DNA from 3 places in the Rhizobium sp. BK538 genome. Region 2 is predicted to be linked to each of the others. Evidence: riboswitches for the same ligand, from Rfam matches in the RefSeq annotation. Region 2 holds a riboswitch; each other region holds the start of a gene.
What was found. Region 2 has a riboswitch for cobalamin ahead of cobU (bifunctional adenosylcobinamide kinase/adenosylcobinamide-phosphate guanylyltransferase). Riboswitches for the same ligand answer to the same signal wherever they lie in the genome.

Region 1 (3,273 bases), on a different contig from region 2:
GTCGGATGGATAAAGGGGGTCCGTGAGGTAATGCTGCTTCTGGTTGGAGACAATGGCGGGAACGAAGACCAGCGGGAGAACGATCAATGCCGAAATGAATTGTCTTCCCAAGGCGGCATCGAGCGACAGCATCAGGACAGTCAACATTACAACGGTCGTCATTCCGGGACGCGCCGGCGATATCAGGAATTCGCGCACGTCGGCCAGCCCATCGCGGGCAATTATCTCGACGGCGGCCGTAGCAAAGAGAGCAAGCAGGGCGCAAAGAGCGACGCCGAGCGCTGTGCGTATAGCAGGCGACCGGACGCTTCCTCCGAAATCGGTGGAAAGCGACGCAAAGCGCGCTGCCACTGCAGACCTCATTACCAACGCGATCAACCGGAAAACTCCAACGTCATAAAAGCTTCACCGAACTGTCACATCCTCGTCATGAACGCTAGATGAACCGTTAGGTTTCCCGCATTTGTGATTAGTGGATAAGGCGCCGGTCGCCCAAGAGACACGTCCTGTGGTGCAAGCTGGCCTGGTGCATTTGCTTGTGCTGAGTGGCGGGCCGTCGTAGGTCTGACGGAGTCGATGTCAGGAGGATTCAGATTGCGCAGTTCCGTCGAGATCTACAACATCAGGACAGGCGAGGCGCGCGTCGTCTGGCAAACCACGCAACTCGTGGAGGCGCCGAACTTTTCACCCGACGGTAGCTATCTTCTGCTGAACGGTGACGGTCTTCTGTACCGTCTGGCGCTTGACGGTTCGGGCAAGGTCGAAAAGGTCGATACCGGCTTTGCCACGGCCTGTAACAATGATCATGGCATTTCGCCTGATGGCCGTCAGATCGTCATTTCCGATAAGACTGAGTTCGGTAAGTCGACGATTTATGTGCTACCCGCCGAAGGCGGCACGCCGCGTCTGGTGACGCAAAATCAGCCGTCCTACTGGCATGGCTGGTCGCCCGACGGGAAACAACTGGCCTATTGCGGCATCCGCAACGACGTATTCGATATCTACACGATCTCCGTGGACGGCGGCGAAGAAAAGCGGTTGACGCACGGCGAGGTGCGCAATGACGGGCCGGATTATTCAGCCGACGGCCAGTGGATCTACTTCAATTCCAGCCGCACCGGCCTCATGCAGATCTGGCGCATTCACCCGGATGGGACCGGCCTCGAGCAGATCACCAGCGACAATTGTGGGAATTGGTTTGCTCATCCGTCGCCAAACAACGATAAGGTCCTGATCCTTTCCTACGATCCCGACGTCTTCGACCACCCGCGCGATCTCAATGTACGGCTGCGGCTGATGGACATGGATGGGGGCAAGCTGACAACACTCTTCGATCTCTTCGGCGGGCAGGGAACGATCAACGTGCCGAACTGGTCGCCGTCGGGCGATGAGTTCGCCTATGTGCGTTACTACCCAGTCTCTGTGTGAGGGATTGCATCGCGTGATTTTTGCCGGCATAGACCCTTCCGTCGGGTGCCCGTCTTAGGCGGGAGAATCGGGAATTCGGTGTGAGACCGAAACGTGCCCAACGCTGTAAGGCTGACGACTGCCGCAACACGCCACTGGTCCAGTACCGGGAAGGCGCGGCAGTCGGATGACGCCAAGTCAGAAGACCGGCCCGACATCATAGACTGACCCGCGTGGACGGCGGGCGGTTGTGTTGTTGGGGATTGACGATGCGACCAGACCATTCAGGCTCCCTGTCGGGAGCTGCAGCCTTTTCGACCGAGGACCGCGACGCCGTCTACAGGGCGATTTCGACGCGCCGTGACGTGCGTTCGGAGTTTCGCCCGGATCCCATACCCGACGACGTCGTCAGCAGGCTTTTGACGGCTGCGCACCACGCCCCGTCTGTTGGATTCATGCAGCCCTGGAACTTCGTCCTGGTGCGCGATCAGCAGATGAAGGAGGCTGTTTGGCAGGCGTTCGATCGCGCTAATCGCGAGGCCGGCGAGATGTTTCAGGGGGAGCGACAGCAGCTCTACCGGTCGCTGAAGCTGGAGGGCATCCGAGCCGCACCGCTCAGCATTTGCGTCACCTGTGATCCCGATCGCTGCGGTGATGTCGTTCTCGGACGGACCCACAACCGGCGAATGGACTCCTACTCCACAGTCTGCGCCGTGCAGAATTTGTGGCTGGCAGCGCGTGCCGAAGGCGTCGGGGTCGGCTGGGTGAGCATCTTTCACGAGTCCGATATCAAGGGGATTCTCGGCGTTCCGGAGCGGGTGGAGATCGTTGCCTGGCTGTGCCTAGGTTACGTCGATCAGCTCTATGACCAACCGGAACTGGCGGTCAAAGGATGGCGCCAGCGCCTGCCGCTGGAGGAGCTTGTGTTTATGGATCGTTGGGGCAAGTCTGCAGACTAGGCAGCGACTATTGCTGCGGCTGGGGACCTGGCTTTGCCGGGTTCTTGAGGTCGATCGTGCCTTGGTCGCCCGCCAGGAACTGCGGACCGATCTGACGGACCTTGTTTGCCGGGTCGTAAGGCCTGTCCGGCACCTGTGGCAGCGGAACCGCGGGTGCTGCGGTCGGGCTCTTGGTCTCGGGCTTCTTGGTTTCGATCGTGGTGATCGACCCCTGCGGCGGTTCGCTGATCGTTTGGCTTTTTCGCATCCGCTCGTAGTAGGCGTTTAGATCGCAGCTGCAGGACGATCTTTCGCCGGGCTTGCGGTTCTTGTAGGCGAAGGCATTCGGCATGGCGCTGTAGGGCGCGCCTGTCGCCGCGGAGATCATCTGCGATGTCTCCGTGCTGGAGACGTCATGATAGAAGAGCTCGGTGTCGATGCCGGGACACATCTTCGAGCAGGTGTCGGCATCGCGGGCAAAGTCCTGGGATGTTGCGTTCGAGCTCAACGGAAAAAAGCCGCCGTCACAGCTTCGCACGCAGACGGTGTTCAGATGAGAGAGCGGCGACATGCCCGGGAGACCATAGCGGCGCCGGCTGGGATCACGACCCAACGGAATGAACGTGTCGCTTCGCAGCGCCTGATCTTCGATACTCGGTGGCTGCGCATACCCTTCGGCGCTGTCGGCGGGCCATTGTTCCTCGTTGCAGCCATTGTCATCGAGTGCGGCAAGAAGTTCGTTCCTCGTGCGGACATCCTCGCTCTGACCGCGCAGTTCGTCGCGACGCTGCTGGAGATAGCGGATATTGTCGACCATCTTGGATTCTGCGCGCTCGAGTTCCCCGCAGTATCCGTCATCGTCGCCGATCACCACCATGCTGCCGCTCGTGCAGCCGCTCTGGCGCAGATCGCTGCGGACCTTGCGAAG
Region 2 (3,273 bases):
CGAGATCGCGGAGGCGAAGGCTTTGAGGAGAAGCAACCCAATGAGGACCGGAATAGCGACATCGCGCCCGAGATTGAGGTGCAGCGCTCCGTGTCCCGCTGACAGGACCTGCGGCGTGATAAGGGCCAGCAGACCGACGACGATGCCGCCAAGGGCGGGGCGCAGCGGCGTTGCGATGGAACTCCGGCGCGCCAGTTCCTCGATCGAGGCGACGCCCTGCATGATGAGAATGCCAACGCCCGCGCAGACGGCACCGAGTAGCAGAGCCGGGACATAGTCCGCCGGCATGACCGAGCCGAATTCGCCAACATCGATCAGGAAATCGCTGCCGGCCAGCAGCCGCGCAAACTGGGTCGCGACCAGTGCGGAAACGACAACGGGCGTCAGCGAGACGATGGTGTATGTGCCAATGATGAGCTCGAAGGCATAGAAGGCGCCGGTCAGCGGCGCATTGAAGGCCGCGGCAATCGCACCGGCCGCGCCGCATCCGACGAGAACGCGCAGGTCCGACCGGCGAAGCTGCAACTTTAGGCCAAGCTTCGAGGCCAGACCGGCCGCCAACTGTGTGTAGCCGGCTTCCAGGCCCACCGAAGCGCCGAATCCGTTCGAAATAAGGTTCTGGACGGCCACCAGAATGCTGTCGGTGAGCGATAGCCGACCGCCATGCAGAGCGTTTGCCTCGATCGGGTCCACCATCGGCTTCTTACGGGTCTTGGCGAGGATGAACAGCAAAAGACCGAGCAGGATGCCGCCGCAAACCGGTGCCGTCAGTAGCAGGAACTTGTTATCGATCTGCGAGGAGCTCAGCCTCTCGACGTCGCTGATTCCGAAGATCAGCCTGTGCATTGCACGGGAGGCCAGGCTCATGCCTGTCACAGCCAGCCCGGAGATCACCCCGACGATCGCGCCGGCGATAACCATCCCCATTTCGCTCCGCCGCAGCAGAGCGCGCATCCGCCCGATATCGAGGAGGGTGTGAAACGGGCCGAAGCGGCGGATATCGACTTTCAGGAGCATGGCAGAGAAACTAGGCGGGCGCTGGTGCGGTCAAGTGCGGTGAGGGGAAGGGCAATCAGTGGCGCGACCCGCTTGCGATGCAATTGCGGCAAAAGACCGGCGCTGGCAACAATTATTTGTGACGTAAGCCACTGATAAAAGACGATAAATATGGTAGAGAAGGTCGTCTTGACCGCGGCCCGAGGCATGCAATGTCGTTGTCGTGAGTGATGGCTCACGATTGACTTCGCCAGTAGCCTTGCCTAACGATGACTTCATAACGGATGGTTCCGGACCGGTTGAATCGGTACGGATGAAAAGGGAATGTGAAGCGGTGGACCCAATCCGGGCACCGTCATCATAGCCGACCCCGCGACTGTAGAGCGGTCAGGGTTTTCCGTCCGGCGTTGGTTCCCCGTGGTTGACGGTCTGCAATAGTGCAGGCGGGCGGCGCGGAAGCGGCGACGGAAAAGTCACTGGCAGTGCATCATGATCAACCGGGGCTGGACGCCTCTTACGTCTACGAATCGTCCGCCTTTTCATGAAATGCAGCCGGGAAGGCGAGGAAGATCCGCTAGCACGATCTGGGCGACCGGTTTCCGGTCTGCCCCGATCGCGGCTAAAATCCGCGAGCCAGGAGACCTGCCAATCGTGCCGGGCGAACAGCCCATTCCTGGGTGATGCCCGCTGCCAGCACGGAGGTTGTCATGGCTGAAAGAGAGATTTTCCGGCTGCGTTTTGCAGCCGCTCCGGCTTCTCGCGGAAGACTTCCGCAGATCGGACAGTACTTTCCATGAGCCCGATATCATCCGGCGCGACCTTCGTCTTGGGCGGTGCGCGCTCTGGAAAATCACGTTTTGCCGAGCAGTTGGTCGTTTCGACCGGTCTGGAGCGCCATTATGTGGCAACGGGCCGGGCTTGGGACGACGAGATGCGCGTCCGGATCGACAAGCACAAAGCCGATCGTGGCCATCTGTGGCATACCCAGGAAGAACCGCTCGATCTTGTCGGATGCCTGCGGGCGATCGACGGCGAGGGGCGGGCGATCCTTGTCGATTGCCTGACGCTTTGGGTCACCAATCTGATGATGGAGCAGCGCGACATTGGGGCAGAGTTCGCCTCGCTTGCCGCGTACGTGCCTACGGCGCGTGCGCGCCTCGTCATCGTTTCCAATGAGGTCGGTCTGGGCATCGTTCCGGAAAACCGCATGGCGCGGGAATTCCGGGATCATGCCGGCCGCTTGCATCAAATGATCGCGGCTGAAGCCGCGGATGTGTATTTTATCGCGGCAGGTCTGCCGCTGAAGATGAAGGGTTGAATTTCATGAACCAGCAGAAAATCCCGGCGACCGTGATCACCGGCTTTCTCGGCGCCGGCAAGACGACGATGATCCGCAATCTGCTTTCCAATACAAACGGCAAGAAGATCGCGCTGATTATCAACGAGTTCGGCGATCTCGGCGTCGACGGCGAGGTGCTCAGGGGCTGCGGCGCCGAAAACTGCACCGAGGACGATATCATCGAGCTCACCAATGGCTGCATCTGCTGCACGGTTGCCGACGACTTCATTCCGACGATGACGAAGCTTTTGGAACGCGAACAGCGCCCCGACCACATCGTCATCGAAACCTCCGGCCTCGCGCTGCCCCAGCCGCTCGTTGCCGCCTTCAACTGGCCCGACATCCGCACGCAGGTCACCGTCGATGGCGTGGTCACCGTCGTCGATAGCGCCGCCGTTGCCGCCGGGCGCTTTGCCGACGATCACGATGCCGTCGAGGCCCGCCGCGTGGAGGACGAGTCGCTCGACCACGAAAGCCCGATCGAGGAGCTTTTCGAGGATCAACTGACCTGCGCCGATCTGATCGTGCTCAACAAGACCGATCTTCTCGATGCGGCAGGCCTCGGTCGCGTGCGCGACGAGGTCGCTTCCCGTGTTGCCCGCAAGCCTGTCATGATCGAGGCACGCAATGGCGAGGTTCCGGCGAGCGTGCTGCTCGGGCTCGGCGTCGGTACCGAAGACGATGTAGTCAACCGCAAGTCCCATCATGAACTCGAGCACCAGGACGGCGTAACGCACGACCACGACGAGTTCGACAGCTTTGTCGTGGAACTCGGCCCCGTTGCCGATCCTGCCGCCTTCGTGGGCGCGTTGAAGTCGATCATCGGCCAGCATGACGTGCTGCGCCTCAAGGGATTCGTCGATGTTCCTGGCAAGCCGATGCGCCTGCAAGTCCAGGCGGTTGGAACCCGCGTCGACCACTATTTCGATCGCGCCTGG
Region 3 (3,273 bases), on a different contig from region 2:
AGCAGCTGGTGGCGGACCTCAGCGAGGAGGATCGCCATCTGCTTTTGGAGCATGGTGAGGAGGCGCCATTCTGTGGCGTGTTCCTCCACGAGCGACGCGAGGGGTTTTTTACCTGCCGGCTCTGCGGACTTCCGCTGTTCAAGGCCGTTGCGAAATTCGAAAGCGGTACAGGCTGGCCGAGCTTCACGGCCCCGGCAGCCGACAATCACCTGCGGCGCGTTCGTGATACCCGCTACCGCATGCTCAGAACGGAAATTGTTTGCGCGCGTTGCAACGCGCATCAGGGGCACGTCTTTCCCGACGGCCCGCCTCCGACAGGCGAGCGCTTCTGCATAAACTCAGGGTCGCTCGAATTCACCCCGAAAGGGCAGCCGCTTCCTGACAAGCTTGGTCGCGGTGGCCCGGAAGGAGCGCCAGCACGATAGATGCTCGCCGCCGGAGCGCAATCGTCGCCGTCGAGACGGCGATTGCTCCGGCCCACAGGCAGTTTTAACCGATCATCAACGCTGATGGGCGACTTCCCCGCGATTTGTCGCAAATGGGGTGCGGCCCAGTCTGTAGATGATTGCGCAATGCACAGGTCCGTCTATTTTGGCCGCATCATCTCGGCGCTTGTGGCAACACTTCGCGCACAACCGGGGCAGGGGATCATGAAAGCGGCCTTCCATACGACCTTGGGGATCGTAGTCCTTCTACCAGCAGCGGCCTTGGGTCAGTCAGGCGGTTGGCAACCCAATGGCAGTGGTATGAGCACCTGGCATGTGTCGCCATCGGAAGGCACCTGCAACGTCAGTCAGGCGCAGAACCGGGCCCGCCGCGCTGGCATCTACCGCACCGACCTTGTCTATCGCGACGAGAACGTTCTGACGCTGAGAGGACTGACCGAATGGGGCGATCGCCGGGAGATCACCTTTGCCAACATCCGAGGATGTCCTGAGGTCGGATTTCAAGATATGCAGCAGAGCCAACCCGGACGAGCGCCCACCAATCGATGACTTGACGTCGCACGGCTCGCCGGCGTAACTGAGCGCGACGGTTCCCCAAGGACGACTCTAAGGGGATTAATAGGGAACATGGTGAGGACGACCCAAGAGGGACCAAAACCGTGGCTGCCCCCGCAACTGTAGGCGGATTGTCGCTCATCCGAGGTCGTTTAGGACCATGTCACTGCGAACCAATCGCGGGAAGGCAGATGAAGGCATATATCCGTGAGCCAGGAGACCTGCCGTCAATCACGATCCAATCACCCGGGCGGGGATGCCCGGAAAGGAACAGCCATGATTGACCTGAGCCTTCGCCGATATAGAGCACACATCCGTCTCGATTGGGTTTTCCGTCGCTAGCGTTAGCCCGGCGTGCCGTCATTCCTAGCGGTTGCGCCGGCAATGAACGCTGGCCCCTTTCCTCCTAATCGAGATTGCCTATGCGTAAATTTCTTGCAGCCATTGCGCTTGCCTTCGGCTTTGCTGGCTTGGCGGCGCCAAGTCTTGCCGCCACCCAGTATCCATTGACCATCAACAATTGCGGCCGCGAGGTCGTCTTCAATAAGGCGCCGGCCAACATCGTATCGGTCGGTCAGGGCATGACCGAAGTTCTTTTCTCGCTCGGGCTGGCGGACAGGATTGCCGGAACGGCAGTCTGGGTCGGCCCGGTTTTGCCGCAATATGCCGAAGTCAACGCGAGGATCAAACGGCTTGCCGACAACGATCCGAGCTTTGAATCCGTCGTCGGTCAGGAACCGGATCTGGTCGCCGCCGAGTTTGAGTGGCACGTCGGTCAGCAAGGGTCCGTCGGCAAGCGGGAGCAATTCGCCGAACTCGGCATCAATACCTACATCGCGCCGGCGGATTGCGTCGCCAAGGTCAATGCCGACAGCGGCGACGGCGTTCGCAAGGAACTGTTCACGATGGACCTGATCTATCGGGAGATCGCTGAGTTGGCCGAAATCTTCGACATCACGGAGCGCGGCGATGCGCTCATCGCCGAGCTGCAGCAACGCGAAGCGCGGGCCGTCGCATCGGTTGCCGGTGCCGCTGCAAAGAACCTCCCGGTCGTCTTCTGGTTCTCCAGCAAGGAAATCAACGGCGATGCATTCATCGCCGGAAAGAACAGCGCCCCGGCCTATGTCCTGAAGATGCTCGGTGCGAAGAATGTGGTCGCGACAGACGAGGAGTGGCCGCTCGTCGGCTGGGAGACGATTGCAGAGGCCAATCCGGCTGTGATCGTCGTAGCGACGATGGACCGGCGCCGCTATGCGGCGGATGACCCCACGGTAAAGCTCAACTTTCTGGCAAAGGACCCGGTCACGAGCCAACTCGATGCCGTCAGGAATAAGCGCTTCGTCATGATGGATGCCCAATCGATGAACCCGACGATCCGGACGATCGACGGGATCGAGATACTGGCGAAGGGCATCAATTCCTTCGGTCTGGCGCAGTGAGCGGCGCCATTTTCAGGCAGTCGGTATGGTGGGCGCATGGTGCGCTCGCCATTGCTGCATTCTCCCTGCTCGCTCTGATGATCGGTCTCGCCGTTTCGATCGGGGAGATATCGATCCCGCTGGCGACGACCGCGAAAGCGGTGTCGAACCGCCTCCTCGGTACGACTTTCGAGCTTAGCCGCATCCATCAAGGCATCATCTGGGACTATAGATTGAGCCGAGCGTTGGTGGCCGCAAGTGCCGGGGCGTCGCTCGCGCTCAGCGGCGCGGTTCTGCAGGCGTTGCTGCGAAACCCGTTGGCCGAACCCTACGTGCTCGGCGTTTCCGCAGGAGCCTCGACCGGCGCGGTTGGCGTGATGCTGCTCGGCTTCGGCTATGGTGTTCTCAGTCTGTCCAGCGGCGCCTTTATCGGCGCCGTGATCGCATTCCTGCTCGTTGCCTTTCTTGCGGCAGGCGCCGGAGGCACTAGCGAACGCATCATTCTTTGCGGCGTCGCCGGATCGCAGCTCTTCAATGCGGCCACCTCCTATATCGTCACGACCTCGGCAAATGCCGAGCAGGCGAGGGGCGTCATGTTCTGGTTGCTTGGCTCGCTGAGCGGTATCCGCTGGCCTGACGTCTATCTGGCCGTGCCGGTGACGGTGCTCGGCTTCGTCGTTTCGCTGTTCCATGTGCGGGCGCTGGATGCCTTCGTCTTCGGAACGGACGCGGCGGCATCGTTGGGTATTGCGGTCAGGCGTGTGCAGGTGGTGCTTCTTGGAACAACGGCGCTGATGACGGCAACCGTGGTCAGCATGGTTGGCGCAATCGGTTTTGTCGGACTGGTCATCCCG

Region 1: another riboswitch for cobalamin. It lies ahead of bluB (5,6-dimethylbenzimidazole synthase); the one in region 2 lies ahead of cobU (bifunctional adenosylcobinamide kinase/adenosylcobinamide-phosphate guanylyltransferase).
Region 3: another riboswitch for cobalamin. It lies ahead of FHX09_RS23755 (ABC transporter substrate-binding protein); the one in region 2 lies ahead of cobU (bifunctional adenosylcobinamide kinase/adenosylcobinamide-phosphate guanylyltransferase).

Annotation. Positions count from the first base shown of each region.
Region 1 covers NZ_JACIFT010000035.1:10,309-13,581, reverse strand. The annotation lists gene FHX09_RS27840 (LTA synthase family protein) at 1-378, opposite strand, end outside; gene FHX09_RS27835 (PD40 domain-containing protein) at 595-1,428, shown strand; cobalamin riboswitch at 1,455-1,637, shown strand; gene bluB (5,6-dimethylbenzimidazole synthase) at 1,677-2,366, shown strand; gene FHX09_RS27825 (DUF2865 domain-containing protein) at 2,374-3,273, opposite strand, start outside.
Region 2 covers NZ_JACIFT010000013.1:121,057-124,329, forward strand. The annotation lists gene FHX09_RS17625 (chloride channel protein) at 1-1,017, opposite strand, end outside; cobalamin riboswitch at 1,265-1,661, shown strand; gene cobU (bifunctional adenosylcobinamide kinase/adenosylcobinamide-phosphate guanylyltransferase) at 1,790-2,314, shown strand; gene cobW (cobalamin biosynthesis protein CobW) at 2,320-3,273, shown strand, end outside.
Region 3 covers NZ_JACIFT010000022.1:73,433-76,705, reverse strand. The annotation lists gene msrB (peptide-methionine (R)-S-oxide reductase MsrB) at 1-425, shown strand, start outside; gene FHX09_RS23760 (hypothetical protein) at 651-995, shown strand; cobalamin riboswitch at 1,017-1,245, shown strand; gene FHX09_RS23755 (ABC transporter substrate-binding protein) at 1,424-2,440, shown strand; gene FHX09_RS23750 (iron ABC transporter permease) at 2,437-3,273, shown strand, end outside.